2 regions of the Brevibacterium sp. SIMBA_078 genome follow, and region 2 is predicted to be linked to the other one. Evidence: predicted binding sites of a transcription regulator. Region 2 holds the regulator's gene; the other holds the start of a gene.
What was found. Region 2 encodes LexA, which represses DNA repair genes until DNA is damaged. Its sites were predicted from a motif close to TCGAACANNTGTTCGA; they were not measured.
Positions count from the first base shown of each region.

Region 1 (8,148 bases), on a different contig from region 2:
GGATCGTGGAATGCCTGGACCTACCGGTGGAACCCAGGTCCCTTCGCAGCTGCCGGCTATGCGGTGCTGCTGCCGGATCCGGCGATCTCCACCGGCTACGGGCAGGCGATGATCGACCGCGGTCAGCAGCAGCTCGGCGGCACTCCCTTCACAGACATCATGGCGCTGACCGAGGTCGCAGGGGAGAGGGCGGACATCGATTCCGAACGCGTCGCCCTGGCCGGCGGGTCCTACGGCGGGTACATGGCCAACTGGGTGGCCGGGCACACCGGCAGCGCGTTCAAGTGCATCGTCACCCACGCCTCGCTGTGGAACACCACGTCGATGGGACGGACGACGGACAATTCGTCGTGGGATCAGGCGATGCGGGAGCAGTCGGCGCAGTATTCGCCGCACCTGTTCGCCGATGACATCGAAGTGCCGATGCTCGTCATCCACGGCGACAAGGACTACCGGGTGCCGATCGGTCAGGGTCAGGAGCTGTGGCTGGATCTGCTCACTCGGGCGAAGACTCCGCTCGACGCCGATGGCGACACTCAGCATCGGTTCCTCTACTTCCCCGACGAGGGGCATTGGATCCTCGGCCGCGGGAACGCCGAGGTCTGGTACCGCACCGTGCTCGCGTTCCTCGATACGCATGTGCTCGGCATCGACGCGAATCGAGTCCGCACCCTGGGGTGAGCCGACAGTTGGTTCGTCGGTTTCCTGAGGTGGGGGCAGCAGCCGGTCCGTCCGGCCCCGCTCTGGGGCGGTAGCTGGCTCGTCCGCGCCCTGCGGTGAGCCGACAGCCGATTTGTCGAGACCCCGCACGTGGACTGCTCACCGATCGACACCCTGTTAGACGTGACCCTTCTGAAGGGGAAATTCACCAACCGATTCCGTACCCTGAATGAGGCGTTCGCGGAGCGATGGAAGGACCCTGATGACACAGACCGAACAGATCCCCGCCGAGGCGGTCATCCACAATGCGCGCATCCTCGACGGCGATCGGGCGACGTTCTCCGAGGAGACCGCTGACACGTGGATCGCGATCGCCGATGGAACGGTCACGGCACGGGGCCGCGGGGACGGCTGGAAGGACAGGGCCGCCTCGGCGAGAGTTGATGTCATCGACGCCGCCGGCGGATACGTGGCTCCCGCTTTCGTCGATATCCACTGTCACGGTGCGGGCGGTGCGAGCGCCGAGGACGGGAGCGAGGGGATCGATGAGATCCTCGACGTACACCGGGCCCATGGCACCGGCAGGCTCGCTCTGTCCTACGTCTCCGACACGATCGAGGGGCTGTGTGAGTCCCTGCGCGCGGGCGCCGGACTCGTCAGTGAGCGAGCCATGGTCATGGGCCTGCACGCCGAAGGCCCGTTCCTGTCCCCGGATTTCAAAGGTGCGCATGCGCCCGAAGTGCTCACATCGCCGACTCCGGAGGCGGTCGAAGCGATCCTCGAGGCGGCCGATGGAACTCTTTCGCAGATCACGATCGCTCCCGAGCTTCCCGGTGCTCTCGATGCGATCGGTCGGTTCTCTGCGGCAGGGGTGCGCGTGGCCGTCGGTCACACGGCTGCCGATTATGCGCTGGCCGCGCAGGCCTTCGAAATGGGGGCGAGCATCCTCACCCACGCGTTCAATGCGATGCCCGGAATCCATCACCGTGCTCCGGGGCCGGTCCTCGCCGCGGCCGAGGCCGAGCACGTCACCGTCGAACTCATCAATGACGGCGTCCACGTCGTCGCCCCGGTCGCGCGTATGCTCCACGAACTCGTGCCCGGGCGTCTCGCTCTCATCACTGACGCCATGGCGGCGACCGGCCTGCACGATGGGAGCTATCACCTCGGTTCGCTCCCGGTCGAGGTCAAGGATTCGGTAGCGCGCCTGGTCACCGCGGATGGCACTCAGGGCGCCATTGCGGGGTCCACGTTGACGATGGACGAGGCTGTGAAGCGGGCAGTCGCCGAGGTGGGACTCAGTCCGTTCGACGCTGTGCAGTCCGCAGGGTTCGTTCCATTGCGTGCGGGGGGCGGAATGCCGGAGTCGGGCGATTCTCTGCATGCGACGGGCGGTACCGCCGGTGCCGCCGGTGCGGGCAGCCTGTTGGCTCCCGGAATGTCGGCTGACCTCCTGCTGCTCGATGAGGACATGAGCATCCGGGCCTCTTCGTTGGGGGACTGAACCCAGCCGAACATGGCAGAACCGAGTTGAATCCGGCTGAACTTGGAAAGTGGGCACAGCTGTCCCCTGAAAGGTGGGGCGGCTATTTGTCGAACAGGGAGTCGACGATGTCGTCCGCGATGAAGCGGGCGTGGAGGATCGGCTTACGAGCCGGGTCCTTTGCGGCGGGCGGTATGTAGGCCGGTCGCCCGTCGAAGAGCATCACCGTGTCCCAATCGGTGCGGTCGAGCAGGTGGTGGTGATAGCTGCAGAGCAGCGCGAGATTGTTGATCTCGGTCTTGCCGCCGAGTGCCCACGGCCACACATGGTTGGCGTCGCACCAACCGGGAGGGGCATCGCAGCCAGGGAAGGTGCAACCTCGGTCACGGGCGGTGATCACTGCCAGCTGTTTGCGATTGGCGAAGCGCTGTTCTGTGGCCACCTGCATCGTCTTGGCCTTGTCGCTCATGAGGTGGAAGAACAGCGAGCCGTTGAGGCCGTTTCTCATCAGTTCCGTGATGGGAATGGGATTGTCGGCGCCCGTGGTGCCGTGTCCCGTGCCTTTGGCCAGATCTTCGGCGGTGGCGTTGATGACGAGAGCATAAGGCGCTCCTGCAGTCGTCCGCTGCTTGTCGATCGTCGTGACGAGGCCGGCGAATCGTTCGTAGATCCATTCGCGCGCCGAGGGCTGTTCAGCGCTGACGTCGACGAAACCGCCGTCCTCACGAACACCGACGCCGGGGACGTCGGCCGGAGTCCGGGTCGTGCGGGCTGCGTTGAGATCGGGTTCCGGAACTCGCTTCGCGTCATACCGGTCACCGGAGAGCACCGCATCGACGATCTCCAGCAGCTCTTTGTCAGGAAGCGGCGAGTTCGTTCTCTCAGAAGCAGCGGTCGCAGTGGCGGGATTGCCCGCGGTCGCGGAATCGAATGCGCCTATCGCTCCATCGGCCCCGTCTGCGGCTGTTGATTCGGCACCAGCGTTATCGGCACCGGCCTTGTCGTCTTCTCCCGCAGACTGGATTCGTGAGGTCAGAAGTCCGTTGAGAGTGCCGCCGGTGACGGGGTCGAGCAGTCCACGCAGCTCCCAGTCGCCGTTGGCCTTGGAACGCATGGACATGTTGTACGCAGAGCGGTCGGCCGAGTCATTCGGTTCTGCGCCGTCCGGGTCGATATAGCCCATGAGCTTGCCGAAGATCTCGCGCAGATCCTTGAGACGGACCTTGGGTGCGTTGTCGACCAAGCGCGTCTCGACGTCGGTGCGGACCGCCTGACTGACCCACGTGGGCAGCTTTCGCATGCAGTCTTCGATGACAGACGCCTGGGCGGCGGAGATCGTGCCGGTATGGAGGGCATCTGCGACGACTGGGTAGAGAGGCGGCAGAGCCTGTCCGGCCATGTCGACGCGTCCGCCGAGGTTCTTGGCCATATCGGTCCGACGGTTCGCCTCCGCGCCGGTGAGGTTGAATCGATTCTCGATGAGCGACTTCGTCGACTTGGCGCCGAAATCGCTGGGGGTTCCGACGCGTTCGCAGACGGAGAGTGCGAGCGTCGACAATGCATCGTTGATGCGTGTGATCGCCTCGACCCCATCGGCGAGCATGATGGCCTGATCTGGTCCCATGGGGCGATCGAACGCGCGCAGCTCGTCTTTGAGGCTCATCAGCTGAGTGATCGACGAGGTGACCTCGGGCGCGAAGCGGCTGAGATCTGCCCACTCCTCGTCGGCGAGCAGCGGGTGACCGCTGGTCTGCGGGGAGTTGTCGGCGTTCCGATCGGAATGATCGGAGCTGCGTTCGGGAGTAAGGGTCATGGGGATGAATTCCGTTCACCAACATCGTTGTTGTTAGAATCCAGCGTACGCTCATAATGAGTGGAATGCCATAGATGATCGAAAAAAGTTTCGAACATAATTCTGATGTTCGTAACAGTTCGAGAATATCGACAATCCTCGTTGAATCAGTGCAGGTCAGGGGCGGTGTCGGCTGCAGCTGAGGTGAACCGGCTTCGAATGTGTCAGTCGGTCGTGGCACGATTGGAGTATGGATGCCCTGCTCCTCATTGACACCGACGACGCCAGCTACCCCAGCGATGACGCCATGGAGACCCTCGGCGATATCGTCACCCGCACCCGCGCTGTGGGCGGTGTGCTCATCTTCGCGTCGACGAAGGCCGACCTCGCCGACACTCCCGACGGGGAGCTGAGCATCTTCGTCCCTGATGAAGAGGATCTTGTGCTCCGGTCCAAGAGTCCGGATGTGTTCGAAGGCGTCGACGATCTGGCCGCAGGTCTGCATGACCTCTCCGTCGACCGGATCATCATCGCCGGAGCCGACGCCACCGCGGCCGTGCCCGGCGCCGACGCCACCACGGGCGTGCCCGGGGCCGGAGCGGGCCAAGTCACCACTGACCCCGCCGCCCAGGCGGGAGGCGATGCCGATGCCAACGCCTCCTCGGCGGGCACCCTCGGAGCCGTCTACGCCTCGGCGATGGCGGGTCTTGTGTGCAACTTCGACGTCGTCGTCCTCTCCGACTCCACCACTGACCCCGATGGCAACCTCGTCGCCTGGGGCGATGCTGCCGCTGATGCCGGTGCCATGGTCAAGAAGACCGCCGATACCTGGCTGCGGATGTAGGCTCTGCCGCCTTCCCGAAATTGTTCTACATTGAGTAGAATGTGGGAGCGAGCTGAGAGGAGGGCCCATGACCGGATGGACGAAGTCCGTGCGTGCGCTCGCCGCCGCCCTCTTCACGACCCTCCTGGCCCTGCTCATGCACCTCGGTGCCGGCGGCGGCGTCTCGATTCCGGGCATTGTGGTCGTCTTCGTTCTCGTTCTCTGGGCGGCGATGATCGTCGCCGGCAGGCGTCTGGGCTACCTGACTCTGGCCGGTCTGCTCGGCCTCGGACAGGTGCTCATGCACCTGACGATGAGCTGGTCCGCACACACCTTCGCCCATGCGGGGACCCACGCGGGAACCGCTCAATCCGGAAGCGGGCAGGCCGGAGTTGCTGGTACCGGTTCCACCTCCGCCGAGGCGGCCCTCCACACCCACGCCGGACACATCGTCCCAGCCTCCGGCTCCCTTGACCTCGGACCTGCCGCATCCGCGCTCGGACATGCGAGCCACGGGGCCACCTCGGTGGGGATGGTCATCGCACACGTCGTCGCCGTCCTCGTCACCGCCGTGATCCTCAAGCGCGGTGAGGACATCGTCCTCAGCATTCTGCAGCTGGCCCTGGGCCCGGTGATCGGCGCACTGCGAGCCCTCGCCGAGGCGGCCGGAGTCCTGGCCGACGAACCGTTCCGCAAGCTCTGCGCTTCGTTCCGGCTGCCGCTGCCGGTCACCTCGGCGGTGGTCGGCCCGAACTACCGCCGCGGCCCGCCCGCACCCGTCTGACATCTCATTCGGCGAGTCCACCGCCGACCCACACTCGATTTTCCGGGTGACCACCCAATTTCGGGCGACCGCCGAATCAGCGGCGGCCCGCCCCTCGGTGACAGTCGAACACGTCCGCGCAGACCGCTGCGCGCAGAAGACACGTGCTCCGCATCCCAGCCAGCACGTGCCCTGCACGCTTGCACTCGCACGAGCTGCGCGCAGGCATACGAACGCGGTGTGGCTGAGCGCCCGCAGCTTCGAGCAGCAGAGACTCTGCGACCGAAGATCCTCGTCGTCTGACGACAGGGGACACGCGGGACTGCCCGCGCCAGCAGGCGACCGCGGCGCGCCGACACGTGCTCTCGACTGCACCTGAATGACGAAAGTGCAGACATCATGCGAAAGAACATCACCCTGGCCCTTGCCCTGCCCATCGCCGTCGCCATCGGCCTGGCCGGCTGCCGCCAAGACGACAGCAGGGCCGCCGGTTCGGAACAGACCGACGGCAGCGGCTCCGCCTCGGCGGAATCCTCGGAAAGCGCAGTCGACGCCGAAGCGCTCAGCTTCGACGGCGCTTGGGTCAAGGCCGCCGACGACGGAATGACCGCAGTCTTCGGGGAGCTGAAGAACAACACCGACGCCGACATCAACCTCGTCGAGGCGAAATACGCGGACGCGGAGATGGTCCAACTCCACGAAACCGAAGGCGACGGCTCGGGCGGAATGTCCATGCAGGAGAAGAAGGGCGGCTTCACCATCCCGGCGGGAGAGAGCCTCCGCTTCGAGCCCGGAGGCGATCACATCATGATCATGGGGCTGAAGAAGGCGATCAAGCCGGGCGAGCAGATCAAGCTCGACCTCGTCACCGCCGACGACGAGACCGTCGAGGTCACAGCCGTAGCCAAGGAGTACTCCGGAGCCCAGGAAGACTACGCGCCCGGTGAAGCCGAAGGCTCCAGTGACGACCACGGCGACCACGGTGACCACTGAGTCCGGTCGCCCCGGCTTCAGCCGCCGAGGTCTCCTGACCTCGGCGGCCGCGGCCGGCGGTGCAGGCGTCGTCGGTGCCACGGCCGGATTCGCGCTCGGCCGCGGTCCCGGATCACAGGGCACGAGCGTTGGTGACGGCGGGCCGCCTCGGCGAGATCTGGATGGCGCGAATGGGCCGCAGACCGTGCCGTTCTACGGCACTCATCAATCCGGGGTCGAAACCCCACCACAGGCCTATGGGCACTTCATCGCGTTCACGCTCAAGCCCGGAACCAAGGCCGCGGAGGCGGTGCGCTGGCTGCGGCTCCTCACCGCGGATGCGGCTGCGCTGACGCAGGGGCGGGCGCCCTTGGCCGACTCCGAATCCGAACTCGCCGTCGACCCTGCCCGGCTGACAGTGACTTTCGGATTCGGAGCCAGGCTGGTTGCCCTGGCCGGAAAGGAGCATGTTCCGGACTGGCTCAAGCCCTTGGAGGCGTTCTCGATCGATCGCCTCGATGAGGACCGATGCAAGGGCGACCTGCTCCTGCAGTTCTGCGGCGACGACCCGCTGACCTTGGCACATGCTCGGCGCATGCTGTTCAAGGATTCGCGCTCGTTCGCCGAGGTGGCCTGGCAGCGGGACGGATTCCGACGTGCCTACGGCAGCACGGGGGAGGGGAAGACCCAGCGGAATCTCTTCGGTCAGCTCGATGGCACGGCGAATCCGGGACCCGGATCCGAGGACTTCGCGCGGATCATCTGGGGACAGGGCACGAAGACCGCGAACCCGGTGTTCTCCGCTCGCGGGGAGCCGCCGGTCGACCTCGGAGCGCATCTGCCGGTATGGATGCGTGGGGGAACGACGCTGGTTCTGCGCGATATCGCGATGAACCTCGACACCTGGGATCAGGCCGACCGGCCGGCACGGGAGTTCTCGGTCGGGCGGACCATGGGCACCGGGGCACCGCTGTCGGGTGAGGACGAGTTCGACGTCCCGGACTTCACCGCGGTCGATCAGCGCGGACTGACGAAGATCTCACAGGTCGCGCATATCGCCCGAGCCCGCGACGGACTGGGTCCGGAGGTGCAGATCCACCGGCGCACGTTCAACTACGAGACCGGTGCGGGCGGGGATTCGGGGCTGCTGTTCGCGTCCTTCCAGGCCGATATCGAACGGCAGTTCCTGCCGATCCAGCGCCGCCTCGCCGAGGTGGACCTGCTCAACGAATGGACGACCCCGATCGGGTCGACCGTGTGGGCGATCCCGCCCGGAGCGACCGAAGACGGGTACGTCGGGCAGGAGCTGTTCGACGGGTGAGGAAGCGGCGCGGCCGCCGGACAGGCAGGCACGGCCGCGTCCTCACTGAAAACGAGCGGCCGCCGGACCCGCAGAAGCGGGAACGGCGGCCGCGCAATGTCCGTGCTCACTGCGGTGCGTCAGGACTCGGTTCTGCCCGATGAGAGCAGTGACTCAGTCGGTGATCTCGGAGTCGAAGGCCTTCGGATTGTCCTTGATCCACTGGTCGACGGCGTCGCCTTCCTGACCTTCTTCGTACTCGTTGACGATGAGGTCCTCAAGCTCTCCGTACGTCTTGTCGTCGAGCTTGATCCCCTTGATGAGCTCGGCAGCCTCGGGGTTGTCCTCGCTGAAG
Region 1 is NZ_JAWRYQ010000001.1:829,821-837,968, reverse strand. Features, by position in the region: gene SB749_RS03750 (S9 family peptidase) at 1-681, shown strand, start outside; gene SB749_RS03745 (N-acetylglucosamine-6-phosphate deacetylase) at 923-2,164, shown strand; gene SB749_RS03740 (DUF222 domain-containing protein) at 2,247-3,956, opposite strand; gene SB749_RS03735 (hypothetical protein) at 4,186-4,779, shown strand; gene SB749_RS03730 (hypothetical protein) at 4,847-5,542, shown strand; gene SB749_RS03725 (hypothetical protein) at 5,589-5,900, shown strand; gene SB749_RS03720 (copper chaperone PCu(A)C) at 5,921-6,514, shown strand; gene SB749_RS03715 (Dyp-type peroxidase) at 6,483-7,814, shown strand; partial or broken gene SB749_RS03710 (glycine betaine ABC transporter substrate-binding protein) at 7,968-8,148, opposite strand, start outside.
Region 1: the regulator LexA is predicted to act here: its motif matches at 4,035-4,050, upstream of SB749_RS03740 (DUF222 domain-containing protein).

Region 2 (8,148 bases):
GTCAAGGAGCTTCTGCCACAGATCGGCCGGTGAGGCGATGTTGCCGAAGAGCACGAAGTTCGAATCGCTGTCGTGGACGGTGAAGCCCGCCTCGGCGAGGTGGCTGGACATCCGATTGCGCGAGTCGATGAGACGGTCGACATTGCCAAGCAGCAGTTCGGCATGTTCGAGAGCCGTGCAGGCCAGCACCTGAGTGACCTCGGACAGGTGGTAAGGCAGGCGGACGAGGCGGAGGACGTCGATGAGCTCGGGTGCAGCGATGGCGTAGCCCAAGCGCAGGCCGGCACAGGCGAAGGCCTTGCTCATGGTGCGGGAGACGACGAGGCGGGGCCGGCCCTCAAGCAGAGTCATCGCCGAAGACTTGGCGGGACGGGAGAATTCCGCATACGCCTCGTCGACGATGACTATCCCTGCGCAGTTGTCGTAGGCGGCTTCGATGACGTCGAGACCGATCGAGGTCCCGGTCGGATTGTTCGGGGTGCACAGGAAGACGATGTCCGGATTCGCACGAGCCACCTCGGCGGCGACGGTCTCGGCATCGAGGGTGAAGTCGTCATTGCGTTCGACGTGCTGCCATTCGGCACCCGTGCCCGTGGTGATGAGCGGGTGCATCGAGTACGAGGGGGTGAAGCCTATGACAGTGCGGCCCGGACCACCGAAGGCCTGGACGATATGGCTGAGCACTTCGTTCGAGCCGTTGGCGGCCCAGATCATGGAGGGGTCGAGGTCGACGGAGTCTCCGGCGCGTTCGTTCACACCGTCCAGATAGGTGACGAGGTGTTCGCGCAGTGCGGTGAATTCGCGATCGGGATATCGATTGAGTCCGGCGAAGTGATCGTCGACGGCGGCGCGCATGCTCTCGACGACGACGTCCGGAAGCGGATAGGCGTTCTCGTTGACGTTGAGTTGGACCGGCACATTGAGGTGCGGAGCCCCGTACGGCTTGAGGCCGACGAGGTCTGAACGCACTGGCAGAGAGTCGATGTTTCCCACGGCGATCATTCTACCGAGAGGCCCCCGCCGCCCGGGCGGCGGGTCGGGCATCGAGATACGCCGGTCGGCTCACCCGATCGAACGGGTCAGCGCGCTGCCGGTCGGGCCGGCGCCCTGCCGGTCGAGCAGGGTCCGACCTCAGCGGACGGGGACGTCGAGGGTCTGGCCGGGGTGAACCGTCGGGGTGTCCAGGTGGTTGATCTCGACGATATCGGCAACGACATCGCGGGTGTCGCGGTCGATGCCGAGATTCGAAGCCACGGTCCACAGCGATTCGCCCTCACCGACGACGACTGCCTCGGCGTCGATGCCGATGCTCTCCGTCTCCGATTCGGCGACAGCAGCTGCCGAGAACGACTGGGTGGCGAGGAGGACCGCTCCGCCGATGACGACGAGAGCGACGAGCAGGGTCCGGAGAAGGCGCACAGCCTGGCGTCCACGAGGGGTCAGGTGCAGCTCGGTGTTCTGTGCAGACATCGCATTACCTCTTTCATTCGTACGATTCCACCAGTAATCGGTAGAACGTCTGTTCTATTCAACATGCCAATCGAACAAATGTCCAGTCCAACTCGAACATCTATGCGACAATGAGAGGGAACCAGCGTTGTTGATTGATCTGTCAGAACCATCTCAGTCGGCACTGACACGAGAATTTCCGAAGCGGAGATCACGGCGTTCAGCGGCAGGGAATAGAACGAAGGGGAACGAGCAATGGTTCAGAACAAACGAGGCAGAGGCAGGCCTCGCAACGAAGATGTTGCCAGCGAGATCGCTGCCGCTCGCACCGATGACGACGTCGTCCAGATCCCTGAGGGGTCATCCGGTGAGGGCGACTTCCGCCTCACTCCCCGTCAGCGTCTCGTGCTTGAGACCATCGAACGTGCGGTCGTGACCAACGGCTACCCGCCGAGCATGCGCGAGATCGGCAAGGCCGCCGGGCTGGCCTCCCTCTCCAGCGTCGCCCACCAGCTCTCCCAGCTCGAACGCCTCGGCTATGTCCGCCGCGACCCGAAGCGCCCGCGTGCGATCGAAGTGGTCAATCCGTTCGAAGAGGAAGAGGCAGAGCGCGCGAAGTACGAGGAGCTCGCCAACAACACCGTGCAGGTGCCCGTCGTCGGACGCATCGCCGCCGGTGGCCCGATCCTGGCCGAGCAGGAAGTCGACGATGTCTTCTCCCTGCCGACCCAGGTCGTCGGCTCCGGTGAGATGTTCCTGCTCAAGGTCGTCGGCGATTCGATGATCGAAGCCGCCATCTGCCACGACGACTGGGTGGTGGTGCGCAAGCAGCACACCGCTGACAACGGTCAGATCGTCGCCGCCCTCCTCGACGGCGAGGCCACGGTGAAGACCCTTAAACGCAAGGCCGGTCAGCAGTGGCTGATGCCGCAGAACGAGAACTACGAACCCATCGACGGCACCTACGCCCAGATCATGGGCCTCGTCGTCGCCGTCATCCGCCGCCTCTGATCTTCCGTCGGCTCTCCGCAGTCTGAACGCAAAGGCCCGCGACCGATTCGGTCGCGGGCCTTTGCATCATCCTTCGTCGGTTTCGGCCAGCCGTGCCAGGCTCTTGCGGACGAGGCCGGAATTCGTCGTCGGCCACATCCGCGGCATCGAGTTGACGAGGAACCCGGCATACCGGGCCGAGCGCAGCCGCGAGTCGAGCACGGCCACCACTCCCCTGTCCTTGGTCGACCGGATGAGGCGTCCGGCTCCCTGAGCCAGGCGCAGGGCGGCATGCGTGGCCGACACCGCCATGAATCCGTTGACTCCCCGCTGGTCGGCATCGCGTGCCCGCGCCTGCATGAGCGGGTCGTCGGGACGGGGAAACGGCAGACGGTCGATGATGACCAGGCGGTTCGTCCGTCCCGGCACATCGACTCCCTGCCACAGTGACATGGTTCCGAACAGGCAGGACTGATCATCGGCGGTGAATTGGGAGACCAGCGCCGGCAGGCCGTCGTCGCCTTGGAGCAGGATCGGGAAATCGAACTTCTCCCGCAGATGTTCGGCCGCCGCATTGGCCGCCGCCCGGGAGGAGAACAGGCCCAATGCTCCGCCGTTCGAGGATTCGACGAGTTCCTCGAGTTCGGTCAGCGCCTCCTCGCTCAGTCCGCTGCGTCCGGGTTTGGGCAGGTGGGAGGCGACATAGAGGATGCCCTGTTTGCCGTAGTCGAAGGGTGATCCGACATCGAGGCTGTCCCATTTCGGGGCGTCGGGTCCGAAGAGTCCCAACGAGGCTGCCACTGCGTCGAAGTTGCCACCCAGGGACAGAGTCGCCGAGGTGGCCACGACCGTGGATTCTTCGAAGATGCCGTTGCGCATGGTCCCGGCCACGCTCAAGGGTGCGACGACGAGATTCGTCGTCTCCTTCTCGCGGAAGGTCGAGCGTGAGAGCCAGATAACGTCGTTCTTTCCCGGGTCGCAGAAGCGTTCGGCGAGTTCGAAGATCTCCTGGCAGCGTGCCTTGGCCATCTGCCGGCCCGCGTCGGCCTCCTCGGTCTTGCCGCCGATGTCGTTGATGATCTGGCGGGCGGAATCGCGGATCTGCGCCAGAGCCAGTCCGAGCGCCTCGCTCATGTGGAGGATGAGCCCCTCGGGCACCGAGGTCTGCGCACGTTCGAGTGCCGCCGCGGCGGAGTCGAGCAGAGACACGACGCCGTCCTGGACGGTGGTGTGTTTGCGTACGGAACTCGTCGCGGCCGAGAGCATGCTCGTGTTGATCTGCCCGGACAGGGCGCTGGTGACCCGGTCCTTGAGCTCGTGGGCCTCGTCGATGATGATGACATCGTGTTCGGGCAGCACGTTCGATTCCCCGAAGGCGTCGATGGCCAGCAGGGCATGGTTCGTCACGACGATATCGGCGTCGGCGGCATTGTTCCGGGCGATTTCGGCGAAGCATTCGGTGAACAGCGGACAGTTCGAACCGAGGCAGTCGAAGGCGTTGACGGACACCTGTGACCAGGCACGATCGCTGACGCCGGGTAGGAGATCGTCGCGGTCGCCGGTGTCAGTGGTCTTCTCCCAGGTGCGGATCCGCTGGATCTCCTCCCCCAGCCCGGAGCGTTCGGTGGGTTTGCGTCCCGCCTCGGCGTCGGCACCGAGGTCGAAGAGCATGCCCTCGCCCTCGTCGGGGTACCCGCCGGCGAGCTTGTGCTTGCACACATAGTTCCGGCGCCCCTTGAGCAGTGCCGCCCGGGGCAGCGGATCGAGGTCCTTCTTCACGGCCTTGAACAGCCGGGGCAGGTCGCGGTGGATGATCTGCGTCTGCAGGGCCAGGGTTGCCGTTGAAACGACGACCTTCCCGCCGGTGCGGGTGACGTACTCGGCCGCCGGCACCAGGTAGGCCAAAGATTTGCCGGTGCCGGTTCCCGCCTGCACGAGCAGATGGATTCCCTTGTCCAGCGACGAGGCGACCGCCTGCGCCATCTCCTGCTGACCCTCACGTGGCGATCCGCCGATGGCGCCGACAGCGGATTCGAGGAGGGTGTCGACTGCCTTCACTCGTCGATGACCAGGTCCGGACGTTGGAATTCGCGCAGTTCGTCGACGAGCTCGGTCGGCACCTTGGCCTGCAGGCTGGTGCCCTCCGTGCCGTGCGATTCGTGTTCGACCGTGCCGAGGGCGTAGATCTTCGACACGAGGTCACCGCGTTCATAGGGAACGAGCACGGTCATGTCGATGTCCGGGACGGGAAGGCGGTTCTCGATGGCCTCGATGAGGTCATCGATCCCTTCCTTCGAGACTGCGGAGACGAACTGGGCGTCGGGATACTCCGCGCGCAGGCCGGTGATCACGGCCTCCTCGGCGATATCTGCCTTGTTGAACACGAGGAGTTCGGGGATATCCCCGGTCTCGACGTCTTTGAGGACGTCGCGCACGGCCTGGATCTGTCCGTGCGGATCCGGGTGGGAGGCATCGACGACGTGGAGGAGCAGATCCGAGCCGGCGGCTTCCTCCAGGGTCGAGCGGAAGGCCTCGACGAGCTGGTGGGGCAGGTTGCGGACGAACCCGACGGTGTCCGTGTAGGTGAAGACGAGGCCGTCGGCGGTCTTGGCCTGCCGGACGGTCGGATCGAGGGTGGCGAACAGGGCGTTCTGCACCATCACCTCGGCGTCGGTGAGCAGGTTGAGCAGGGAGGACTTGCCCGCGTTCGTGTAGCCGACGATCGCGACGGAGGGTACGTGGTGGCGGGCGCGGTTCTTCCGCTTGGTCTCGCGGGAGGGCGCCATGGCGTTGATCTCGCGGCGCAGCTTCGACATGCGCGTACGGATACGGCGACGGTCGAGTTCGATCTTCGTCTCACCGGGTCCGCGGGAGCCGATTCCGGCACCGCCGGCGACACGGCCGCCGGCCTGACGGGACAGGGACTCACCCCAACCGCGCAGTCGCGGCAGGAGGTATTCGAGTTGGGCGAGTTCGACCTGGGCCTTGCCTTCGCGGGATTTCGCGTGCTGGGCGAAAATATCGAGGATGAGCGCGACGCGGTCGACGACCTTGACCTTGATGACGTCCTCGAGTCCGCGCCTCTGGCTGGGGGCGAGTTCGGAGTCGATGATCACGGTGTCGGCGCCGACGGAGGAGACGACCTCGGCGAGTTCGGCAGCCTTGCCTTTGCCGAGGTAGGTGCCCGGGTCCGGCTTGTCGCGACGCTGGATGAGCGCGTCGAGGACCTCGGAACCGGCGGTTTCGGCGAGTGCGGCGAGTTCGCGGATCGAGTTCTCGGCTTCGGCCTGGGTGGTGTTCCAGATGCCGGCGAGGACGACGCGTTCGAGGCGGACCTGACGGTATTCGACCTCGGTGATGTCTTCGAGCTCGGTGGAGAGTCCGGCGACGCGGGTGAGGGCGGCGCGCTCGGCGAGGTCGAACTGGTCATCGCCCTGGGTGGTGTCGTGATCATCGAGGGCTTGGGCGCCTCGGGAGAGCACACGATCGAGCATCGCGTTGCGACGCTCCTTGTCTTCAGACGTCATTCATTCCTTTGTTCTCTGCCGCCCGCACGGAACTTCTCGTGCGGACGTCGTCATGCTTGCCACCGGTCCAGACGATTCGCACCGACGGTGGTGTCCATCAATTCTCCCACAGCCGTCTAGACTGAAACGGTGTCAGAGCACTATTTCACCGAATCGCCGAGCAGCGAGGCCAAGTCGCGGGTACTCAACCTCGATCTGGCCGGCCGCGCCGTCACCGTCGAAACCGTATCCGGCACGTTCTCGCCCACTCGCCTCGACCTCGGCACCGCTGTGCTGCTGCGGCATCTGGCTGAGCCGCCGGCCGGCGATATCCTCGATCTCGGCTGCGGTTGGGGGCCGATCGCCCTGCACACGGCCTTGGATGCCCAGGACGCCGAGGTGGATGTTCGAGTGTGGGCACTCGACGTCAACTCCCGGTCCCTGGAGACCACCGCGGCGAATGCGCGCAGGCTGGGTCTCGATACGATCAACACCGTCACCGCCGCTGATGTTCCCGCCGACCTGCAGTTCGCCGCGATCCGGTCGAATCCGCCGATCCGCATCGGCAAGGAAGCGCTGCACGAACTCTTGGAGACCTGGCTGCCGCGTCTGGCGCCGGGCGGCCGCGCCGATCTCGTCGTGTCGAAGAACCTCGGCGCCGATTCCCTGCAGAAGTGGATCGCCGGGATGCTCGGCGACGGATTCGAGGTCGTGCGGACGGGATCGTCGAAGGGCTTCCGCGTGCTCACGGTCGAGCGCGACTGAGCTCAGCCGATCGTGCCGCTGGCGACGAGGACCGCGGGGCCGGCAAGGCTGACGCGTCCGCTCGTACCCTCCGCATTGGGCTCGATTTCGATGCGCAGCTGACCGCCGGGCACGTCGACTCTCCACTGCAGAGGTGACTTCTCGCCTGCCCAGTGGTGGGCTGCGATCGCTGCCGCGCAGGCGCCGGTTCCGCAGGAGCGGGTCTCACCGACGCCGCGTTCGAACACGCGCATGCGCAGGGCGCCTTCTCCCCCGGCCACATCGGATCGGGCGGGTTCCATGACGATGTATTCGACATTGGATCCCTGTGCCGGGACGGGGTCGAGGACGGGGGCATCGCGCAGTTCGGCTGCTGCGAGTTCGGAGTTCTCGGCCAGGGCGACGACGGTGTGCGGGTTGCCGGTGGACACGCGCAGTCCGGGACGGGCGACGTCGATTCCGCCGGTGGTCACGAGCACGCTGCTGGCGGGGTCGAGTGACCATTCGCCCATGTCGATCGTGTACCAGGCGTCGCTGGCCGATCCGGGTCCGGCTGTGCCGGTGTCGACGACGTCGTCTCCGGTCTGAACGCCGAGGGCGGGATTGAGGGTGGTGCGCACGGCTTTGATGCCGTCACGGGTGCCGACGAGGATCTCGCGGGCATCGGCGGGGACGCGACCGCTGGTCACGAGTGCGTGGGCGAATACGCGAACGCCGTTGCCGCACATCTCGGAGAGGCTGCCGTCGTTGTTGTAGTAGTCCATGAACCATTCGGCACCGGCGTCGGCCTGTTCGGCGGCTCCCGGGATGCCGCTGGCTGCGGAGCGGACGATGCGGATGATGCCGTCGGCGCCGAGTCCTGCACGTCGGTCGGCGAGCGTGGCGACGGTTTCGGGATGCATCTCCAGTGTGCTGTCGTCGTCGGAGAGCAGAACGAAGTCGTTCTGGGTGCCGTGCCCCTTGAGGAAGCTGACATCGGTCCAGGCGGCGAACGGGGTATTCGGAGTGCTCATGGCTCCATCTTATCGGTGAGCGTCCAGTCAGGTCTTCAGTGCCCGTTCAGGACGTCGAGTGCCGCCGCCAGATTCTGTTCGGCGTCGGCGGCGCTGCCGTCGATCCAGCGGATGCGCGGGTCGCGGCGGAACCAGGTGTCCTGTCGGCGTGCGAACTGCCTTGTGCGGATCGTCGTCTCTTCCTTCGCCTCGGCGACGGTGAGTTCTCCGGCCAGGTGGCGTTGGATCTGTGCGTATCCGATGGCGCGCGATGCCGTCTTGCCTTCGGCCAATCCGACGTCGAGGAGTCGCAACACTTCGTCGACCCACCCGTGGTCCCACATGAGTTCGACTCGGGCGGCGATGCGCTCATGCAGAATCGCCCGGTCCATGCTCAATCCCAGATGGATGGTCGGTTCGATCTCCTGGTAGTCCGGCAGTTGGGCGCTGAAGGGTCGTCCTGTGAG
Region 2 is NZ_JAWRYQ010000004.1:388,082-396,229, reverse strand. Features, by position in the region: gene SB749_RS16670 (histidinol-phosphate transaminase) at 1-993, opposite strand, end outside; gene SB749_RS16665 (LysM peptidoglycan-binding domain-containing protein) at 1,132-1,470, opposite strand; gene lexA (transcriptional repressor LexA) at 1,705-2,460, shown strand; gene SB749_RS16655 (ATP-dependent DNA helicase) at 2,527-4,497, opposite strand; gene hflX (GTPase HflX) at 4,494-5,966, opposite strand; gene SB749_RS16645 (class I SAM-dependent methyltransferase) at 6,096-6,710, shown strand; gene dapF (diaminopimelate epimerase) at 6,713-7,702, opposite strand; gene miaA (tRNA (adenosine(37)-N6)-dimethylallyltransferase MiaA) at 7,738-8,148, opposite strand, start outside.